Regions from separate parts of the Providencia sp. 2.29 genome, predicted to be linked through region 1. Evidence: predicted binding sites of a transcription regulator. Region 1 holds the regulator's gene; the other holds the start of a gene.
What was found. Region 1 encodes CRP, which controls carbon source genes, mostly activating them, when cyclic AMP is high. Its sites were predicted from a motif close to ATGTGANNNNNNTCACAT; they were not measured.
Positions count from the first base shown of each region.

Region 1 (14,442 bases):
ACAAGGCAGTTTATTTGGGCCGATTATTTTTCTGCTTATGTTCAATATCGTGCATTTCGCATTGCGTTTTGGACTGGCTCATTATGGTTATCGCGCGGGAACAAAAGCGATAACCATGCTAAAAGCACATACCAAAAATATCTCACATGCCGCTTCTATTGTTGGAATGACGGTTATCGGCGCCCTAGTTGCCTCTTATGTGCATCTTTCTACACCACTAATCATGACGGCTGGTGAAGCAAAAGTGGCTTTACAGACAGACGTTTTAGACAAACTGATGCCAAATTTATTGCCATTAAGCTTTACGTTACTTGTCTACTGGCTAATGAAAAAAGGTTTTTCACCTGTGAAATTAATTGGTGTCACCGTGGTATTTGGCGTGCTTGGTAAATTAGTTGGATTCTTATAAGAGGAATGGCAAATGTTAGGTGTCGTCATTACAGGCCATGGAGGTTTTGCGAGTGGCCTGTTACAAGCAGTACAACAGGTTATTGGCCCACAAGAACAATGTGTTGCGATAGATTTTCCTGAGGGAATGTGTACCGATTCGCTTCAACAAGCATTAAGAAAGGCAAGTCAGCAATGTGATCAAGGTGATGGTGTCGTTTTTTTAACAGATTTATTAGGTGGCTCACCATTTCGGCAAGCGTCATTGATGGCCTTGGAAAATCAAAACTACCAAGTTATCACTGGAACCAATATGCAAATGGTCGCAGAAATGATGCTGGAGAGGGATGGAATGTCAGTAACAGAATTCCGCGATATGGCATTGGAGTGTGGGCATCGGGGGTTAACCAGTTTGTGGCATGAGCAACAACGTGAAAAACAATCTGTTGCTCATGATGATGGCATTTAAGGAGAGCATATGTATTTAATTTCTAACCGTGAAATGTTGAAAAAAGCACAACGTAATGGTTATGCAGTTCCCGCTTTTAATGTACATAACCTTGAAACTGTTCAAGTTGTTGTCGAAACAGCAGCAGCAATGTCATCCCCTGTTATTTTAGCAGGAACACCGAGCACGTTTACTTATGCAGGATTGGAATACATGGTATCGATTTGTCGTGAAGCTGCACGAGTGAATCACTTACCGATTGCATTACATCTTGATCACCATGAGGAGTATGACGATATTTGCCGTAAAGTACGTGCCGGTATTCGTTCTGTGATGATTGATGGCTCTCACTTTGCTTTCGAACAGAATATCGAAGCCGTCAGTAGAGTCGTGAAATATTGCCAAAATTATGATGTCAGCGTTGAGGCGGAGTTAGGGCGATTAGGGGGGCAAGAGGACGATTTAGTCGTTGATAGCAAAGATAGCTTCTATACTGATCCTATGGCGGCGAAAGAGTATATCACGCGTACAGGTATTGATTCATTGGCCGTCGCGATAGGATCCGCCCATGGCTTATATCATGGTGAACCTCACCTTGATTTTGAGCGTTTAGCGGCGATTAAACAGCAAGTCGATATTCCTTTGGTCCTACACGGTGCTTCTGGTATCCCTGAAGAGATGATTAAACGAGCGATTTCACTTGGTGTGTGCAAAGTGAATGTGGCAACAGATTTAAAAATTGCTTTTGCGGATGCTGTCAAAGCGCATTTTGCTGAGCACCCAGACGCTAATGACCCTCGTAAATATATTACACCAGGTAAAGAGGCAATGCGTAAAGTCGTTGAAAGTAAAATCAATATTTGTGGCAGTGCAGGTATGATGTAAGTCGTGTTTACTGACGCATACAAGAGGCACTGATAGGATGTAAGATGATGAAATCAGATAAACAGATATATGTTCGTAGGGCATTATTGCCTTCTGGGTGGGCTGATAATGTTTTAGTCGTATTGAATGATAATGGGTGTATCCAACACGTTATCCCGAATACGCAGTCTGCTGAAGAGCTATTGCCATTCACATTATTGCCTGCACTTATTGATACCCACATTCATGGTAGTGCTGGTGCCGATGTGATGGATGCGACCCATGAATCGCTCAATAATATATCTCGTTTCTTAGCATCGAAAGGCGTTGGCGCATTTTTAGCAACAACAGTGACCGCCCAGCATAAAGATATTGAGCGGGCATTGGTTCAAGTGAAAGATAGCCAGAAGCAAGGGGTAGATGGCGCCGAAATTCTAGGAAGTTATCTTGAAGGGCCATTTTTTACGGCCCAACATAAAGGAGCTCACCCAGAAAGCTTATTGCACCAACCTGAGAAAGCCCTATTACAGCAATGGATATCACTTGCTGAAGGAAGTTTAAAATGTGTAGCTCTCGCACCCGAGCATCCAACCTCTCTTGAACTAATACCTTGGTTAAAATCACAAGGGATCCGTGTCATGCTTGGCCACTCCAGTGCGGATTATGCATTGACTCAGGATGGGCTAAATCAAGGTGCGGATGGGGTTGTTCATTGCTATAACGGCATGAATGGCCTACATCATCGTGAGCCAGGCATGGTCGGTGCAGCCTTAACCAACGACCAATGTCAGGTTGAATTAATCTGTGATGGTCATCATGTACATCCTGCCGCTATCAAAGTGGTTTACCGCTGCTGTGGGGAGCGGTTACTACTGATTACAGATGCGATGCGTGCTACTGGCATGCCTGATGGTGAATACTCTCTCGGTGAAATGACTGTGCAGATGAAAAAGGGGGTTGTCAGAACAGAAAGTGGTAGCCTCGCAGGGAGTACCTTAACCCTCGAACAAGGAGTGAAAACATTGCAGCAAGCTTGCGACATATCATTCGCACAAGCATGGTTACATGGCAGTTTATATCCAGCAAAAGCATTAGGTATTGCGGATCGTCTGGGATCAATCGCCCCCAACAAGCAAGCGAATTTAACGCTCTGTGATACAGCAGGCGAAATACAAGCAACCTTTGTAAACGGTAAGCGGGTTTTTCAACGATAAACAGATTTAGGGTATGAAACGCCATGCCCTAAGCGGTTGTCTTGCAATTGTATGAATAGATGTAGAATGGAACGTTGTTATTCTTATTAATTAAGAATAACTTGTTATCAGTATGTGAATATAATTCCATGATTTTTATATGGAAACTGGCTTCAGTAAATCAGATTACTTGATTTAAATAGGCTATTTTCCTGCTTCGGCTGTGTTATGATACCTGCCCCCGACTATTTTTTGCTATTTTTTAGTCAGAGTTCTGATTGCTAAGCGCAAAAAACTGTGTATGGGAATATAACATATAATGATAAAAATCAGTCGGATAGGCTACTATGCTTTTACTTATTGATAATTACGATTCATTTACTTATAACCTATATCAATACTTCTGTGAATTAGGGGCGGAAGTACTCGTTAAACGTAATGATGAAATTTCTATCGAAGAGATAGAGTTGTTAGCGCCTACACACCTAGTGATCTCACCAGGCCCTTGTACGCCTGATGAGGCAGGGATCTCTCTTGAAGCAATTAAATATTTTGCAGGGAAAATCCCTATCTTAGGCATTTGTCTTGGTCATCAAGCGATCGGTCAAGCCTTTGGTGCAACGGTTGTGAAGGCTAGAGAAGTGATGCATGGCAAAACATCGGCTATTCATCATAACCACCAAGGGGTATTTAAAGGTTTAAATCGGCCACTAACAGTTACACGTTATCATTCTCTCGTTATTGCCGCAGAAACATTACCAGCGTCTTTTGATGTCTCCGCATGGTCACTGAATAACGGTGACGTAGATGAAATTATGGGAATACGTCATAAAACTCTGCCAATTGAGGGGGTTCAGTTTCACCCAGAAAGTATTCTGAGTGAACAAGGCCATGAATTACTGAATAATTTTTTAAAATATTAGTTACTCACTGTATCTATAAAAAAATAAATTCATCCCCATCACTCGCTTTGCTATTGCTCTTTTGTGATTTTTTATTCATATTTAATGATTATATTTTCACTTAGGCATTGGATAAGGCAGGTGAGGGGTATGAAAGAACCACAAGCAGTAAATCGGCAAACTTATGATCAGGTTATTTTACCTATTTATTCTCCAGCGGAATTTATTCCTGTCCGTGGGGAAGGTAGCCGAGTTTGGGATCAGCAAGGTAAAGAATATATCGATTTTGCTGGTGGGATCGCGGTATTGGCATTAGGCCATTGTCATCCTGCATTAGTTGCTGCTGTTCGTGAGCAAAGTGAGAAACTATGGCATGTCAGTAATATTTTTACTAATGAGCCAACCTTAAGATTGGCACAGAAGCTGATCAATGCGACGTTTGCTGAGCGAGTGTTCTTCGCCAATTCAGGGGCGGAAGCTAATGAAGCTGCGTTTAAGTTAGCGCGCCATTATGCCATTACCAAGCACAGCCCATATAAAACCAAAATTATTGCGTTCAAACAAGCTTTCCACGGGCGTACTTTCTTTACGGTTTCAGTTGGAGGCCAAGCGAAATATGCGGATGGTTTTGGGCCGAAACCTGCTGATATTATTCATGTGCCATTTAATGATCTCGATGCCGTGAAAGCGGTGATAGATGAAAATACCTGTGCGGTGGTATTAGAGCCTGTTCAAGGGGAAGGTGGTGTGACTGCTGCCACGCAAGAGTTTATGCAAGGTGTGCGTAAGCTATGTGATGATAACAATGCATTACTGGTATTTGATGAAGTACAAAGTGGTATGGGGCGCACTGGGCAGTTATTCTCTTATATGCACTACGGCGTGACACCGGATATTCTGACTACAGCTAAGGCTTTAGGTGGCGGTTTCCCTATCAGTGCAATGTTAACAACCCATGAAATTGCGCAAGCTATGGGGTTGGGAACTCACGGTACCACTTATGGTGGTAACCCATTAGCCTGTGCGGTTGGTAATGCAGCATTTGATATTATCAATACAAAAGAGGTACTTGATGGTGTGACAAAGCGTCGCGAATTATTTGTTGCTCATTTGAATAAGCTGAATGAGAAATATAATATTTTTGCTGAAATTAGAGGTATGGGGCTATTAATTGGTGCAGAGCTTAAAGGGGAATTAAAAGATCGTTCGAAAGATATTTTACAAGCTTGTGCCAATGAAGGATTAATGATGCTTAATGCTGGCGCTAATGTATTACGTTTTACGCCATCGTTAATTATTTCGGAAGAAGAAATTAATAGTGGTATGTTGAAATTAGAAAAAGCGATTGAACGTATTCTGAAATAAATACATTTTTAACACTCAAAGAGGTTAATACCTCTTTGAGTCTTTTTGACCCTATAAATAATTTGGGGTATTTGCCTTTCATTAAAGGTGACCGTTTAGGCGGTCACCAAATACAATAATAAAACGGCTCATTGCCTGTTTCCCGTTTTGAATTGGCATACTCTACTTTTTAGAGGCCGATTCAATCGCTAAATAAATGGCTTTACGCACAGGATCATTAGAGCCTGATTGAGGGGGATTTTTTCATGCTCAAGGTGTTTAGTTAATTCCACATTTAATGTTGTTTCAACGGTCAGTTTAGTTAGCCGTCGAGTGAACTGATTGAGCCGCTTCTCGTTTAAATTCCGCCCTGAAGTTACGTCGAATTTGCTTTGTTATACATGTCACCTGTTAAGTTATGCAGTGTATAATAACAGCTCTATTTAGGTGGCCAAATTAACTATGCCACTACACATACATCTATTCCGAAGGTGAAAGCGGAATTAATTAATAAATAAAGAAAAAAGCGAAATATTTAAAGATACTAACCAAGGAAATAGACCGGATTATTTTTTAGGTGATAAAAATCGTCCAACGTTAATTAACGATAGAATGAAACTAAAGTAGAAAAAATCCTAGCAAATATGTATCGAATGGAAATATGGCTTCTGCTCATGCTGAAGTTGGTACTATTCGTAAGCATATGAAGATTATTACCGTTAGTCGAGATATGAATATGAGGGTGACAAAAGAGCCTGTATGTGGATATTGCCGCAATGGCAGATAAAGAAGGATTGAAATTATCAGTCAGCCGGATAATCAACGACTCGGCTTGGTGTGTGAGGGTAAAGTGACTGCCTGCCGTAAACCCGAGCTCATTCTGCCACTGACCACTAATAATCAGCTATGGGCGGGGGCGCAAGTACCCCATGGTATACTGTCTTGATTTTACCGCGTGTTCTTTAGCTGTTTGTGTTTTTACAGTACAATCACCTCGACTATAGACTTAAAAATCCTTAACTGTTCAATCAGTTACCAGTAGTTAATTTTATCTACTGAGATTTGATTTCACTTATTCAATAAATAACTTCATTGGCATGATTCAGCCAGCCCACACACTGGATGTCGGCAACAAGCGTTATATTTTTCGGGCTAAAAATCTAATTATCGCTGTCTCAATTAAGGAGCTGTGGACAAGTAATATTGGCACGTAGTTGAAAATGCCTTCCTGTAAATTTAGAAATACCGAGCCGTCGCAACTCGGTATCACAAATTAACAAGCAATTATGAAAACATGATTGCCTTAGCATGTTCAGTCATGTGGCTCCCTATATGATTTATTAAAAAATAAACAGCAAAGGTCAACATGCCTTAGCACTTTTTGTATTGATATTTTTTGTATGATTAATGCTAATTTCTTTCTTTGGCATTTTATCGATATTTGTTTTGCGCGGATCGGCAGTCGAAGGGGATAATGCCATTCCACTCAGGTCTCTTTTTACCTGCCCATTGATAATCACTCGCCCCTTGCCCTGAGAATGAGATGAAATAATGTCAGTAGCCTGATGAATGGAACGTTTTTTTCTAGGTTGATCTAATTCCTGAGTGATAGTCGGTATCTTGAGGGGAATTCGGCTTCCTTTTTGATGTGCGATTGGTTTTGGGGGCGTGAAATTTTTAATTATTGCCTCTTTCTCGGATTGAGTTTGTGCTTTTTTATCCATATACCATACTAAATCCAGCTCTGAGTAGTCAGTGCCAATAAGGCTTGCATTGAGTTCTAATTTTTTCAGGTGGATCATTGAATTCACCTTTAGTGATTCAGCAGAATAACTATTAGCATCTAAATTAGCAGCAACCCTCTCACATTTAGATCTCAACTGCTCAAGTTTTTGTCGAAGATCCGTTGTGGGTCTAGGTATATTTAGCGAATGAGCTGACTGGTTACCACTCATATTACAATCATGCTCTTTAATCGTATTTGTTGAATGCTTCGATTTTAATGAATAGTTCAATGGTAACGATAATGAGGGCAGAGAAGGGAGTTGACTCTCCTTTAGGATATTGGCGATATTCATTGCCGCATCGATTTTAGCTTGTCGCTCTTTAAATGCGTTGTCATCGAATTTTACTGGTGTAGGTAAGGTGATTGATATTGGCTTAATGCTATTTGTTTCGTTAAGAAACTTATATTTTGCCTCTAAATTATTTCTTTTTATCCGGCATGATTCAGAGATTGTCTCAGGGGTCATATTGCCACGCTTTAGCATCTCTGCATGAGCCGTGATTGTTTGGTTGATATATTTTAGGGATGGACGATGTTCACTTATTTTCATTTTAATAAAACCTTCAAATAATAGTATATTAATTATTCTAGATTTTATTTTTTAGTAGATATGAATAATATAAAATAACGATATTAATGCTATTTTCTGGTTTTTCGGTGATGTTGAAGCAAAAATGGCTCTATATCAAAGATATAAAGCCATTATGCAATCGCGGTCTTACCAAAGTGGTGAGACTAATATCGGTTAACGAGTACCGTACACGACAATCGTTTTACCGTGTGCGGAGATCAGATTTTGGTCTTCTAGCATTTTCAAAATGCGACCAACGGTTTCGCGTGAACAACCAACGATTTGGCCAATTTCTTGGCGAGTGATCTTAATTTGCATTCCATCTGGATGCGTCATCGCATCGGGCTGTTTCGCTAAATTAAGCAGAGTTTGTGCAATACGGCCTGTCACATCAAGGAAAGCAAGGTTACCGACTTTTTCTGAGGTGGTTTGCAGGCGACTTGCCATTTGCGCAGAAAGGCGCATAAGAATATCAGGATTGACCTGAATAAGTTGACGGAATTTTTTGTAAGAAATTTCAGCGACTTCGCAGGCACTTTTTGCTCTAACCCAAGCTGAACGTTCTTGTCCTTCTTCAAATAACCCTAGTTCACCAATGAAATCTCCCTGATTTAAATAGGAGAGGATCATTTCTTTGCCTTCTTCATCTTTGATTAAAACAGCCACTGAGCCTTTAACGATATAGTAAAGGGTTTCTGCTTTTTCACCCTGATGAATCAGAGTGCTCTTGGATGGATATTTATGAATATGGCAGTGTGACAAAAACCATTCAAGAGTAGGGTCTGTTTGTGGCTTGCCGAGAACCATTAGCGTTATCCTCTGTATGTTAATACAGCCATTCAGTTAATTGTAACGAGAACGGCTGGTTTTTAAAGTCACTAGCTTAGCATATTAATTCGCATTATAGAGCAAGTTAATACCAACACTATAATATTATCAATTGAAACCTTGAGTTTTGATCTTAACCCTATCAGGTGGAACTTTGTTTGTAACATATTCAACCGAGAAAGTCTTGCTTTTATCGGTTCAGCATCTTAAAGCAGCTATTTGATTGAAAGTATTTATGCAACAATGTTATCTTTTAGAAAATATTTTCCTAGGGGAATTAAATATGGAAGCAAGAGTTAAATGGGTTGAAGGTCTCTCATTTTTAGGAGAATCAGCATCAGGCCATCAAGTTATGATGGATGGCAATTCAGGTGATAAAGCTCCAAGTCCAATGGAAATGGTGTTAATGGCGGTTGGGGGGTGTAGTTCAGTGGATGTTGTGTCTATTCTACAAAAAGGCCGCCATGACGTAAAAGGTTGTGAAGTTAAATTAACCTCACAACGCCGCGATGAAGCTCCACGTTATTTTACCCATATCAACTTACATTTTATTGTAACTGGAACGGATTTAACGGAAAAAGCGGTTGAACGTGCAGTTCAACTTTCGGCTGAAAAATATTGCTCAGTCTCTTTAATGTTAGAAAAAGCGGTTAAAGTTACCCACAGTTTTGAAATCCAGAATCAATAATTTATTTATTAATTATATAATTTTTTTAATTCATGATGCTTATTTATTAAATAATAATAAGCATCATCGGCGCTTAATCGTGTTTCTGCTTTATTAATTTTTCAACGAGAGGTGTCATAATTAATTCCATGGCTAAGCCTAATTTACCGCCAGGAACAACAATGGTATTCATTGCTGATATAAATGAGCCGTTTAACATGGACAGTAAATATGGGAAGTCAATTTGTTCCAGCCCCCTAAAACGGATCACAATAAAACTTTCATCTTGTGAAGGGATCGCTTTCGCAGAAAATGGGTTTGATGTGTCGACAGTGGGGACGCGTTGGAAATTAATATGCGTACGTGAAAATTGCGGCGTAATATAGTTGATGTAATCCCCCATTGAACGAACGACGGAGTCCATGACGGCTTCACGTGAATGGCCGCGTTCGGTCGTATCGCGGATCAACTTTTGAATCCATTCAAGGTTAACAATTGGTACAACGCCCACCAATAAATCAACATGTTGTGCAACATCATTTTCTGGCGTCACCACCCCGCCATGCAAGCCTTCATAAAAAAGAATATCACTGTTCGCAGGCAGGGACTCCCATGGCGTAAATGTACCGGGTTGAAGCCCATACGGTACCGCTTCATCATAGGTATGCAGGTACTTACGCGATTTACCATTACCATGTAAGCCATACTCTAACAGTGTCTGCTCTAATAAGGCGAAGTCATTGGCTTCTGGACCAAAGTAGCTGATATGGCGGCCTTGCTCTCTCGCCTTGCGAATAGCCATGTCCATTTCAGGCCGAGTATAACGATGGAAACTATCACCTTCTAAGGTTGCGGCTTGAATATTTAATTGGTGGAATATTTTACGAAATGCCAGACTTGTTGAGGTGGTTCCAGCACCGCTAGAACCGGTAATTGCAATAATGGGGTGCTTTTTTGACATCGTGGACTCCCTGTGTTGCGTTACGTCCACGCTGTTTAAGCCATGAGCGAAACGGGGTTACGGGCGAAACTGATTTTTAGGCATAAAATTAACAGATTCGTGCAATTCTGACCAGACTAGCACAATTTCCCCAGAAACTAACAGCCGTTTCACATCATCCACTTTCTGCTGTAACGTCTTTTCATGCTCGCCGTAATCCGTTCCTTCACGGAGCACATAAGCTTCAATTAGGTTTTCCAAAGTTTCAGGTGCTAAATCTTTCCAAGGAATAATCATGATTGTTTATCCAAATACGGTGTTAGCCACTGTGGAATACGTTTCTCTAGCCACATTTCTGGCTTTCTTAAACTACCACTAACAAAACCAACATGCCCACCATGCTCTGTCATTTGGTATTCAATATTAGCAGGTAAACGTGAGATATCTGGCACGACTTCAGGTGCCATAAAAGGGTCATCTTTTGCGTGAATAATTAATGTTGGTTTTGTAATACGAGGCAGCCTTGGTAATGCACTGCATTTCTGGTAATAGTCGGTCGCATTCTCAAAACCATGAATTCTTGCGGTGATCACATCATCAAATTCACGAATACGTTTTAGCTGCTTTAATTGTAGCAAATTAAGCGGTAATGAACCCGGGTAGCGAACGAGTTTACGTGTTGCGTTACGCTTTAATCCATTAAGTAAATAGCGTTGGTAAAATTGAGAAAACCCTTTTTCCATACGGATTGAGCAAGGCTCTAGCATTAAAGGTGCGGAAACAACAACACCTGCATCAATATCGGCGTCATCACCATTTTCTGCTAAATAGCAGGCTAACATATTGCCACCAAGAGAATAACCAACAGCCGCTGTCGGAACATCCCCCCAAGTCTGCTTTAACCAATGCAAAAAGTAACGTGCATCACTGGTTTCGCCAGAGTGATAGATCCGTTTTTGGCGGTTAGGCTCGCCGCTGCAACCGCGAAAATGCATAATCACACCCAGCCATCCCTGCTTTTGGGCACTTTCAAGCATCCCATGCGCATAGGGGCTTTTAAAGTTACCTTCTAAGCCATGAAAGATGACTAAACGAGGTTTTTTGCTTGCCTGTTCGGGAGCTTCACTCCATGCAAGATCAATAAAGTCGCCATCAGGTAGCTCTAGCCGTTGCCAAATTGGTTTGATTTTCGGCGTTCTACGAAAAATTCTTGGCAATAATGTTTGAAGATGTGGATTTTTAGCCCAATTAATAGGGCGAAAGTTTTCTGACATAGCCTTAATTTAATTTAGTAATTCCCTTGTAGGGCACATAACATACTGTTATTTTTTTATGATGCAAGTATGCTCAATTTTTGAGGATTGATTATAAATGAGTCTAGGGCTGGTTTTTTCTCTTTTTACATTTCTATTCATTGCAGCAATAACACCTGGCCCTAATAACATGCTATTAACATCAAGCACGGCAAATTATGGGTTTCGTCGCAGTATTCCCTTATTATTAGGGATTATGTTAGGCATGCAATCAATACTTTACCTCTCCGCTTTCGGTGTTGCAGCGCTTTTATTGCTTTATCCTGCTTTGCATGTGGCGATGAAAATCGCGGGTAGTACGTACCTATTGTGGTTAGCATGGAAAACCGCTACGGCTCGTTATTCGCCACTAAAAACAGAAACGACAGCAACAAAAAATATCAAATGGTATCAAGGTGGTTTGTTACAATTTTTAAATCCTAAAGCATGGATGATGGGGTTAGGTGCTGTGGGGAGCTATAGTCTACCCGGAGAACTGTTTGTGCAATCCATTATCATCATGAGTATTGCGGTGGTTACCGTTAATTTTGTGGCAGGGCTAATCTGGATGGCGGGCGGAGCATTGATCGGCCATTTTCTAAAAAGTCGCAGAGCGTGGTTTATTTTTAACTTAGTGATGGGGCTATTAACCGCGGCGTGTGTGCCATTAATTTGGCTCGAATAAAAAAGGGGGGATAGATAACCCCCCCATTGCATTGATTGGCTTTATGTTAAATCGATATTTTTGCTGCCAAATAAGTAAGTGAAAATAAATCCACACACATAAGCAACAGCAATACCACCAACATACACAGCCATTCCTGCAAATACGCCTTGGGCTGATGTCATTAGCGGAATGGCGACAAGACCCGATGGCCCGAATACGGTATTAAGCCCGACAGGTAACCCCATCCAAGCGATTAGCCCAATGAAGAAACCACCCGCAGCACCCCCCAAGCAAGCCGTTACAAAAGGTTTTACTCGAGGCAAGGTGACACCATAAATCAGCGGTTCGCCGATACCGAGGAAACCCGGAATGATAGCGCCACGAATTTGATTACGTAAGATAGAGCCTTTCTTCGCTTTCGCATAGAGCGCTAATGCTGCACCGACTTGTCCTGCCCCCGCCATTGCTAAAATAGGGAATAGGGAGTTGAAGCCTTGTGCATCCACTAGGGCAAAGTAGACGGGAACAAACCCTTGGTGTACACCAAACATCACCGCAATCAAGAATAAACCCGCTAATATTGCCGTTCCGAAAGGATTACCGTTTAAGTGCATAAACAGCCATGACATGCCATTAAATAACCAGCTTCCTAGTGGCATAATGACAACATAAGCGGCAGCACCAACAATAAGCAACGTGATGGTTGATGTTAAAATCATATCGAGGTTAGAAGGAATGATTTTACGGACTTGTTTTTCAACCGATGCACCGAAAATACAAGCGATTAACACGCCAATAATGCTACCACGCGGGTCGATATCCCAACCAAAGAAGTTGGTCATTCCAGAAAAGACCCCTGAAGTGGCATTTGGGTCATAACCAAGGACGAATAGTGCAGCGATGATAGCACCATTGACGCCACTTCCACCGAATGCTTTTTGCGCGTTATAACCAATCAGAATGCTTAAAAAGCTAAATAGCCCCTTACTAAACACTGACATATACAGGATCAGATGAACTGCGAATGTCTGTTGTTCAGGCGACTTCGGTAAACCCCCAGGGTAAAGGGTTTGAGTTGCTAACGTAGCAAAACCGAGTAATAAGCCTGCTGCAATAAAGCCCGGAATAAGAGGGGTAAAAATGGTCGCAAACTTAGATAAAAAACGATGAATTGCACTTGTTTGCTTTTGCTTCATTTGCTGTTTATTGGATGAAGCGAGGGCATTTAAGTTATTTTCTAATGATGTATCGATGTTAGAAAAGAAACCAGATTCATCGCTTTCTAAGAGCTGATTCATGAGATCAGAGGCGGTTTGTGCTTTGCCGGGGCCGAGTACAATCTGCAATTGATCTTCACTTTCAATCACACCAAGAACGCCGGGGATCTGTTTAATTGCTGTTTTATCGACAAGTTGGTCATTGTTGAGGGTCAAACGTAAACGTGTCATACAGTTTCCTGCATGACGAATATTTTCACTACCCCCGACATTTTGCAGGATTGCCTGCATCATTTCTTTTGTTATTTTAGCCATGCCATTTACCCTATCAGTTCCCGTGTATTAAACGGACTTTGCGACATTAAGAGCTGTACGAATAAAACCTTGGTTGTCCGATAGCAATTGACGCGCTTCCTGAGCATCAAGCCCAGATAAGATCATCAAAATTGCAGTTTTACAGTGTCTTTGGCATTGTTGTAGTGCTAGCTCCGCAGTTTGCCTGTCACACTCAGTTGCCTCCATGACAATTTTGACTTGTCTCTCAACCAATTTGGCATTGGTTGCCTCGACATCCACCATTAAATTACCGAAAACCTTTCCGATACGGATCATGGCGCCAGTCGTGATCATATTGAGCACCAGTTTTTGTGCAGTACCTGCTTTCATACGTGAAGAGCCAGTCACGACTTCAGGCCCGACAATAGGGGTGATGGCGATATCGGCAGCATTTGCGACAGGGCTATTCGGATTACAGCTGATTGAAGCGGTAACTGCGCCGACCTTGCGCGCATAAGCCAGTGCCCCGAGTACATAAGGTGTACGCCCACTTGCCGCGATACCCACTAAAACATCTTTATCATTAAATTGGATATTAAGCAGGTCTTGCTCACCCAGCTCTGGCTTATCTTCGGCATTTTCCACAGCGCGAAAAATAGCTTGGTGGCCGCCAGCGATTAAGCCGACCACCTGTTCATGAGGTGTACCGTAGGTAGGAGGGCATTCACTGGCATCTAAAATTCCTAAACGGCCAGAAGTGCCAGCACCAACATAAATTAAGCGGCCACCATTAAGAAATGCTTGGGCCACCTTATCGACAAGTTGGGCAACTTGCGGCAGGACTTTCTCAACCGCTAAAGGCACTTGCTTGTCTTCGTTATTAATGACTTGCAACATATCGATGGTCGACAGTTGATCGATATTGGTGCTCGCGGCGTTACGGCTTTCAGTTACCATTCTGCTTAAGTCAATGGTCATAATAAATTACTCCTACCTCAGTTAATGAGGCGATATTAAGGAATTATTTATTCCAGTGATGTGATAATGATCACGGCGTTCT
Region 1 covers NZ_CP065420.1:366,631-381,072, forward strand. Annotated here, with positions in the region: gene I3B46_RS01555 (PTS system mannose/fructose/sorbose family transporter subunit IID) at 1-409, shown strand, start outside; gene agaF (PTS galactosamine/N-acetylgalactosamine transporter subunit IIA) at 422-856, shown strand; gene I3B46_RS01565 (tagatose bisphosphate family class II aldolase) at 866-1,720, shown strand; gene nagA (N-acetylglucosamine-6-phosphate deacetylase) at 1,765-2,913, shown strand; gene I3B46_RS01575 (aminodeoxychorismate synthase component II) at 3,240-3,815, shown strand; gene argD (bifunctional acetylornithine/succinyldiaminopimelate transaminase) at 3,945-5,159, shown strand; partial or broken gene I3B46_RS01585 (IS256 family transposase) at 5,241-5,381, opposite strand; gene I3B46_RS22615 (cytidine deaminase-like fold-containing protein) at 5,800-5,925, shown strand; partial or broken gene I3B46_RS01590 (IS5/IS1182 family transposase) at 6,340-6,474, shown strand; gene I3B46_RS01595 (hypothetical protein) at 6,500-7,474, opposite strand; gene crp (cAMP-activated global transcriptional regulator CRP) at 7,670-8,302, opposite strand; gene I3B46_RS01605 (OsmC family protein) at 8,607-9,011, shown strand; gene I3B46_RS01610 (phosphoribulokinase) at 9,085-9,951, opposite strand; gene I3B46_RS01615 (YheU family protein) at 10,009-10,227, opposite strand; gene I3B46_RS01620 (hydrolase) at 10,224-11,204, opposite strand; gene I3B46_RS01625 (LysE family translocator) at 11,302-11,907, shown strand; gene murP (PTS N-acetylmuramic acid transporter subunit IIBC) at 11,949-13,421, opposite strand; gene murQ (N-acetylmuramic acid 6-phosphate etherase) at 13,449-14,360, opposite strand.

Region 2 (5,718 bases), 1.5 Mb from region 1:
CAATACATCAATGAAGAGATATTTGAGGCAATTTCACGGTAGATATCCGCAAATTCCCCTTCAGGATCACGCATCACAGTAGGTTGACCACGATCCAAATCTTCACGTAGAGAAATATGTAAAGGAATTTGCCCTAACAATTGCGTGTTATATTTCTCAGCGAGTCTCTCTGCGCCGCCTGTGCCAAAAATAGGTTCCACATGACCACAATTGCTACAGATATGTGCACTCATATTTTCGACGATACCAAGAACGGGTACATTGACTTTTTTGAACATCACAATCCCTTTCATTGCGTCCACCAGCGCAATATCTTGCGGCGTAGTGACAACAACCGCACCTGTAACAGGAATGTTTTGTGACAGTGTCAATTGGATATCCCCCGTTCCCGGTGGCATATCGATAACCAAATAATCTAAATCAGGCCATAAGGTATCTTGTAGCATCTGCATTAGCGCCTTACTTGCCATTGGCCCGCGCCACACCATTGCATTATCATCGGTGACTAAGTATCCAATAGAGTTTGTCGCAAGACCGTAGGCCATAATCGGAGCCATGTGCTGACCATCTGGTGAAGTTGGTCGCTCCATGGTGGTTCCCAACATATTTGGGATCGATGGGCCATAGATATCCGCATCAAGAATACCGACTTTCGCCCCTTCTTGGGCAAGTGCCAACGCTAAGTTGACAGAGGTACTGGATTTACCGACCCCACCTTTACCGGAACTGACGGCCAAAATGTTACGAACACCGTTAATACCCGGCAAATCATTTGCCCGTTTTAACGTGGTAATATCGTGACGCAATTTCCACTCAACCGCATGAGCGCCAGTCGCTTGTTTCAGTTCCGCCGTTTTTTCGCTGATCAGAGTCTGAAAAGGCCCCTTCCATACGAATGGCATAACTAGTTCAACATGCAACACATTATCCAACATTGCACAGTGATGTAATGCTTTGATAGAAATCAGATTACGCTTCAGTGTTGGGTGTGTAAATGAAGCCAAAACGGTGGAGACTTTTTCAGTCAGCAGTTCTGGATTGTTCTGCTCGGGGGATTTATCGTTCATCCCGGCTCCTTTATTTTATATTTTTAACACTATCGTTCTTTCACTGCTATTTATCATAACAGAGAACCATCAAAATAGTGACCGCCTTACTAACGAAAAGCCACTAAGAGTAAAAAATTCCTTTTTCACATAAATTACGGATTAATATTTTATTACCCTAGCCGCGAAACAATTGATCGGTTAACATCAAAGTCCCTTTTCAATAATGGAAGTAAGAAAGTTACTATGTCTCAAGTCGCGAATAAACTACTGGTAACCTGTGCGTTACCCTATGCTAACGGTTCAATCCATCTCGGTCATATTCTGGAACATATTCAGGCTGATATTTGGGTCCGTTATCAGCGAATGCGCGGCAAAGAAGTTCACTTTATCTGTGCGGACGATGCGCACGGCACACCAATCATGCTGAAGGCTCAGCAATTAGGTGTTTCTCCTGAAGATATGATTGCAGCAGTGAACAAAGAGCATCAGGACGATTTTGCTGGTTTTGCGATTAGCTACGATAACTATCACTCAACACACAGTGAAGAAAACAAACAGTTATCCGAGCTCATTTATAAGAAGCTTAAAAACAACGGTTTTATCAAAAATCGCACTATTTCACAGCTTTACGATCCTGAAAAAGGCATGTTCTTACCCGATCGCTTTGTAAAAGGTACTTGCCCAACCTGTAAAGCAGAAGATCAATATGGCGATAACTGTGAGGTTTGTGGTGCGACCTATAGCCCGACAGAGCTGATTAACCCACGTTCCGTAGTTTCTGGTGCGACACCAGAGATGCGTGATACTGAGCACTTCTTCTTCGACCTGCCTGCATTTAGTGACATGCTACAAGCGTGGACTCGTTCAGGTGCCCTGCAAGAGCAAGTCGCCAACAAAATGCAAGAGTGGTTCGAATCAGGCTTACAGCAGTGGGATATTACCCGTGATGCGCCTTATTTTGGTTTTGAAATTCCAGATGCACCGGGTAAATACTTCTATGTGTGGCTAGACGCGCCAATTGGTTATATGGGGTCATTTAAAAACCTGTGTGACAAACGTGGCAATATCAATTTTGACGAATTTTGGAATAAAGATTCAAAGACCGACCTCTACCATTTTATCGGTAAAGATATTGTGTATTTCCACAGCTTATTCTGGCCTGCAATGCTTGAAGGCAGTGGTTATCGTAAGCCAACTAACCTATTTGTTCATGGCTATGTGACCGTTAACGGCGCCAAAATGTCTAAGTCTCGTGGTACCTTTATCACAGCGCGTTCTTATCTGGATCACCTAGATGCCGACTGCCTACGCTACTACTATGCCGCGAAACTTTCATCGCGTATTGATGATATCGACTTGAACTTAGAAGACTTTGTTCAACGCGTTAACAGCGATATCGTCAATAAAGTGGTTAACCTAGCATCACGTAATGCGGGCTTTATTGCAAAACGCTTTGGCGGGAAATTGTCCGATAACATCGCAGACCCAGCGCTCTATCAACAATTTATTGACGCGGCACAAATTATTGGTGACGCCTATACAAGTCGTGAATATGGTAAAGCGGTGCGCGAAATAATGGCTCTCGCCGATCTAGCTAACCGTTATGTCGACGAAAAAGCCCCTTGGGTTGTCGCTAAACAAGAAGGTAAAGATCAAGAGCTTCAAGATATCTGTTCAATGGGCATCAATTTATTCCGTGTCTTGATGACTTACTTGAAACCTATTTTACCGGGGCTGGCAAAACGTGCAGAAGCTTTCCTCAATATCGAGCTTACATGGGATTCTATCACCACGCCGTTAACTCACCACGATGTTGCGCCATTTAAGGCGCTATTTACGCGTATTGAAATGGCGAAAGTCGAAGCTATGGTGGAAGCCTCTAAAGAGAGCATTAAGCCAGCTAAGGTGTTAACAGGTCCACTGGCCGATGATCCAATCCAAGAGACGATTACCTTTGATGACTTTGCCAAGATCGATCTACGCATCGCGCTTATCAAACAAGCCGACTTTGTTGAAGGCTCTGACAAGCTATTAAAACTGCAATTGGATATTGGCGGTGAAACTCGCCAAGTGTTCTCTGGTATTCGCAGTGCGTACCCTGATCCAAAAGTATTAGAAGGTCGACTGACCGTGATGGTGGCAAACTTGGCACCACGTAAAATGCGTTTTGGTCTGTCTGAAGGTATGGTAATGGCCGCAGGCCCTGGTGGTAAAGATATTTACCTGCTAAGCCCAGACAGCGGTGCTCAACCGGGTATGCAAGTAAAATAAAATAACGGTTCCCAAACGGGAAAGAGTTAATTATTAAGCGAAAAGCGGGGAATGATGAATTCTCCGCTTTTTTTATGCAGTTTTAACTGTGATCTATAGCACAATTATAAAGTTAATTGTATGATGAATACACTTAGCATAATAGGACGAGTCTCATGTCATTAAAATATGTGCTGATAACCGGATGGCAGTATTTGCGCGCTTTTGCGCTGCTTTATCTCTGTCTGATCGTTGGGAACCTGTTATCAACACTGCTTCCATTTACTGTTCCCGGTAGCATCATCGGTATGCTAATACTGTTTATGTTGCTAGCTCTGCAAATTATCCCAGCCCACTGGGCGCAACCTGGTTGTTCCATTCTTCTCAAAAATATGACCTTGCTGTTTGTACCAATAGGTATCGGCATCATGAATTATTATGGTCAATTAAGTCAGCAACTGGTTCCTATTCTCGTTTCTTGTTTTATTAGCACGCTAATCGTCATGGTCGTGGTGGCTTTTAGCTCCCACTATATCCATAAAGAGCGCCAAATTGTTGGGGTTAAACCTGATGAAGTTCCCCTCCCGCCTGAAGACACTATCAGCGTGACTAGCGATACTGAACAAAATAAGGGGAATGACAAATGCTAGAACATATCTGGTGGTCGTTACCACTAACAATTATTGTGTTTTATATTGCGAGAAAATTGTCAGTAAAATTAAAACTGCCTTTATTGAATCCATTGTTAGTCGCAATCGCCATCATTGTTCCATTACTGATTTTTACCAATACGCCTTATGAGCACTATTTTGCGGGAAGTAAGATCTTAAATGACTTATTGCAACCTGCTGTTGTTGCATTAGCTTTCCCTCTATACGAGCAGATGCACCAAATTCGAGCGCAATGGAAGTCATTATTGAGTATCTGTTTAGCAGGTAGCCTAGTTGCTATGTTTACAGGTACTGCAATTGCTTTATGGCTCGGCGCAACACCGGATATCGCCGCCTCTGTCTTACCGAAATCCGTCACAACGCCGATTGCCATGGCGGTTGCTGATTCCATTGGTGGGATCCCTGCTATTAGCGCTGCCTGTGTTATTTTTGTCGGGATACTAGGAGCCATGTTTGGTCACGCCTTATTTGATGCATTGCGCATTCGCACTCACGCCTCACGAGGGCTAGCAATGGGAACCGCTTCTCATGCGCTCGGTACAGCTCGATGTGCTGAAATCAACTATATTGAAGGCGCATATAGCTCTTTAGCCTTAATGACCTGTGGGGTGATTACCTCACTGCTCGCCCCCTTTGTCTTCCCTGTTATTCTTCATCTTTTCGGCTAGACTCAAAACCAATAGAGGCTTATTTGCCTCTTTTGTTTTTTACTTCGTCAAAAATTTGAGATACATCTCTCAATTATAAGATGAGTTTCATTTATTTCATTTGAAAAGTGACATTGATCACATATGGTTTAATGATTTATTACATAGAATGTAAATAAGTGATTAGGGAGGTATCTCATGCATTCAAGATTTAAGTCCGCTTGGTCTCAACTTCCAGAAAAGTTGCAAACCGCACTCAAACCCATTATTGATACGCCAGACTTTCAAGGGATGCTGAGTGCTGAACAAGTTAATCAGCTTAAAGCTGATTGTGGTTATAGTGATAGTGAATTGGCATTTTTATTATTGCCCTTCGCAGCCGCTTACGCTGTCACACCAATTTCCCACTTTAATGTCGGTGCGATTGCTCAAGGCATCAGTGGCAACCTCTATTTCGGTGCTAACATGGAATTTAGCCATGTCGCTATCGCACAAACCATCCATGCGGAACAGTGTGCCGTCACCCATGCATGGATGAAAGGTGAAAAACAGCTCACTTCCATCACCGTAAACCACACACCTTGTGGCCACTGCCGCCAGTTTATGAATGAATTACGCGGTGGCGGTAAAATCGCAATCCGTTTACCTGAGCGCCAGCCTGCAACATTACATGACTATTTACCCGATTCGTTTGGACCAGCTGATTTAGCAATCACAACGCTGTTAATGGATAGTGTTGATCACGGCTATAGCACACCAAGCCGTAATCGCTTGTTATGTGCTGCTATCGAAGCGGCAAACCAGTCTCATGCCCCTTATAGCCAATCTCACTCAGGCATTGCGCTACAGCTAAAAGATGGCTCATTATTCACGGGTCGCTATGCTGAAAACGCAGCATTTAACCCAAGCTTACCTCCTCTACAAGCCGCGTTGATTATGGTAAACATGGCAGGTAAAGACCTACACGCTATTGAGCAAGCGGTACTTGTTGAAAAACAAGATGCTATCGTTAAACAGTGGTGTATCACTGAAAATACATTGCAGGCACTAGGCTGCCAACAAAAAGAGTTAATTTATCTTAATTAATCGTTTTATCGCTGA
Region 2 covers NZ_CP065420.1:3,370,601-3,376,318, forward strand. Annotated here, with positions in the region: gene apbC (iron-sulfur cluster carrier protein ApbC) at 1-1,067, opposite strand, end outside; gene metG (methionine--tRNA ligase) at 1,293-3,320, shown strand; gene I3B46_RS15910 (CidA/LrgA family protein) at 3,476-3,949, shown strand; gene I3B46_RS15915 (CidB/LrgB family autolysis modulator) at 3,943-4,638, shown strand; gene cdd (cytidine deaminase) at 4,816-5,703, shown strand.
Region 2: I3B46_RS15910 (CidA/LrgA family protein) is a predicted target of CRP. The motif match lies at 3,407-3,424, and genes of this name have one in related genera.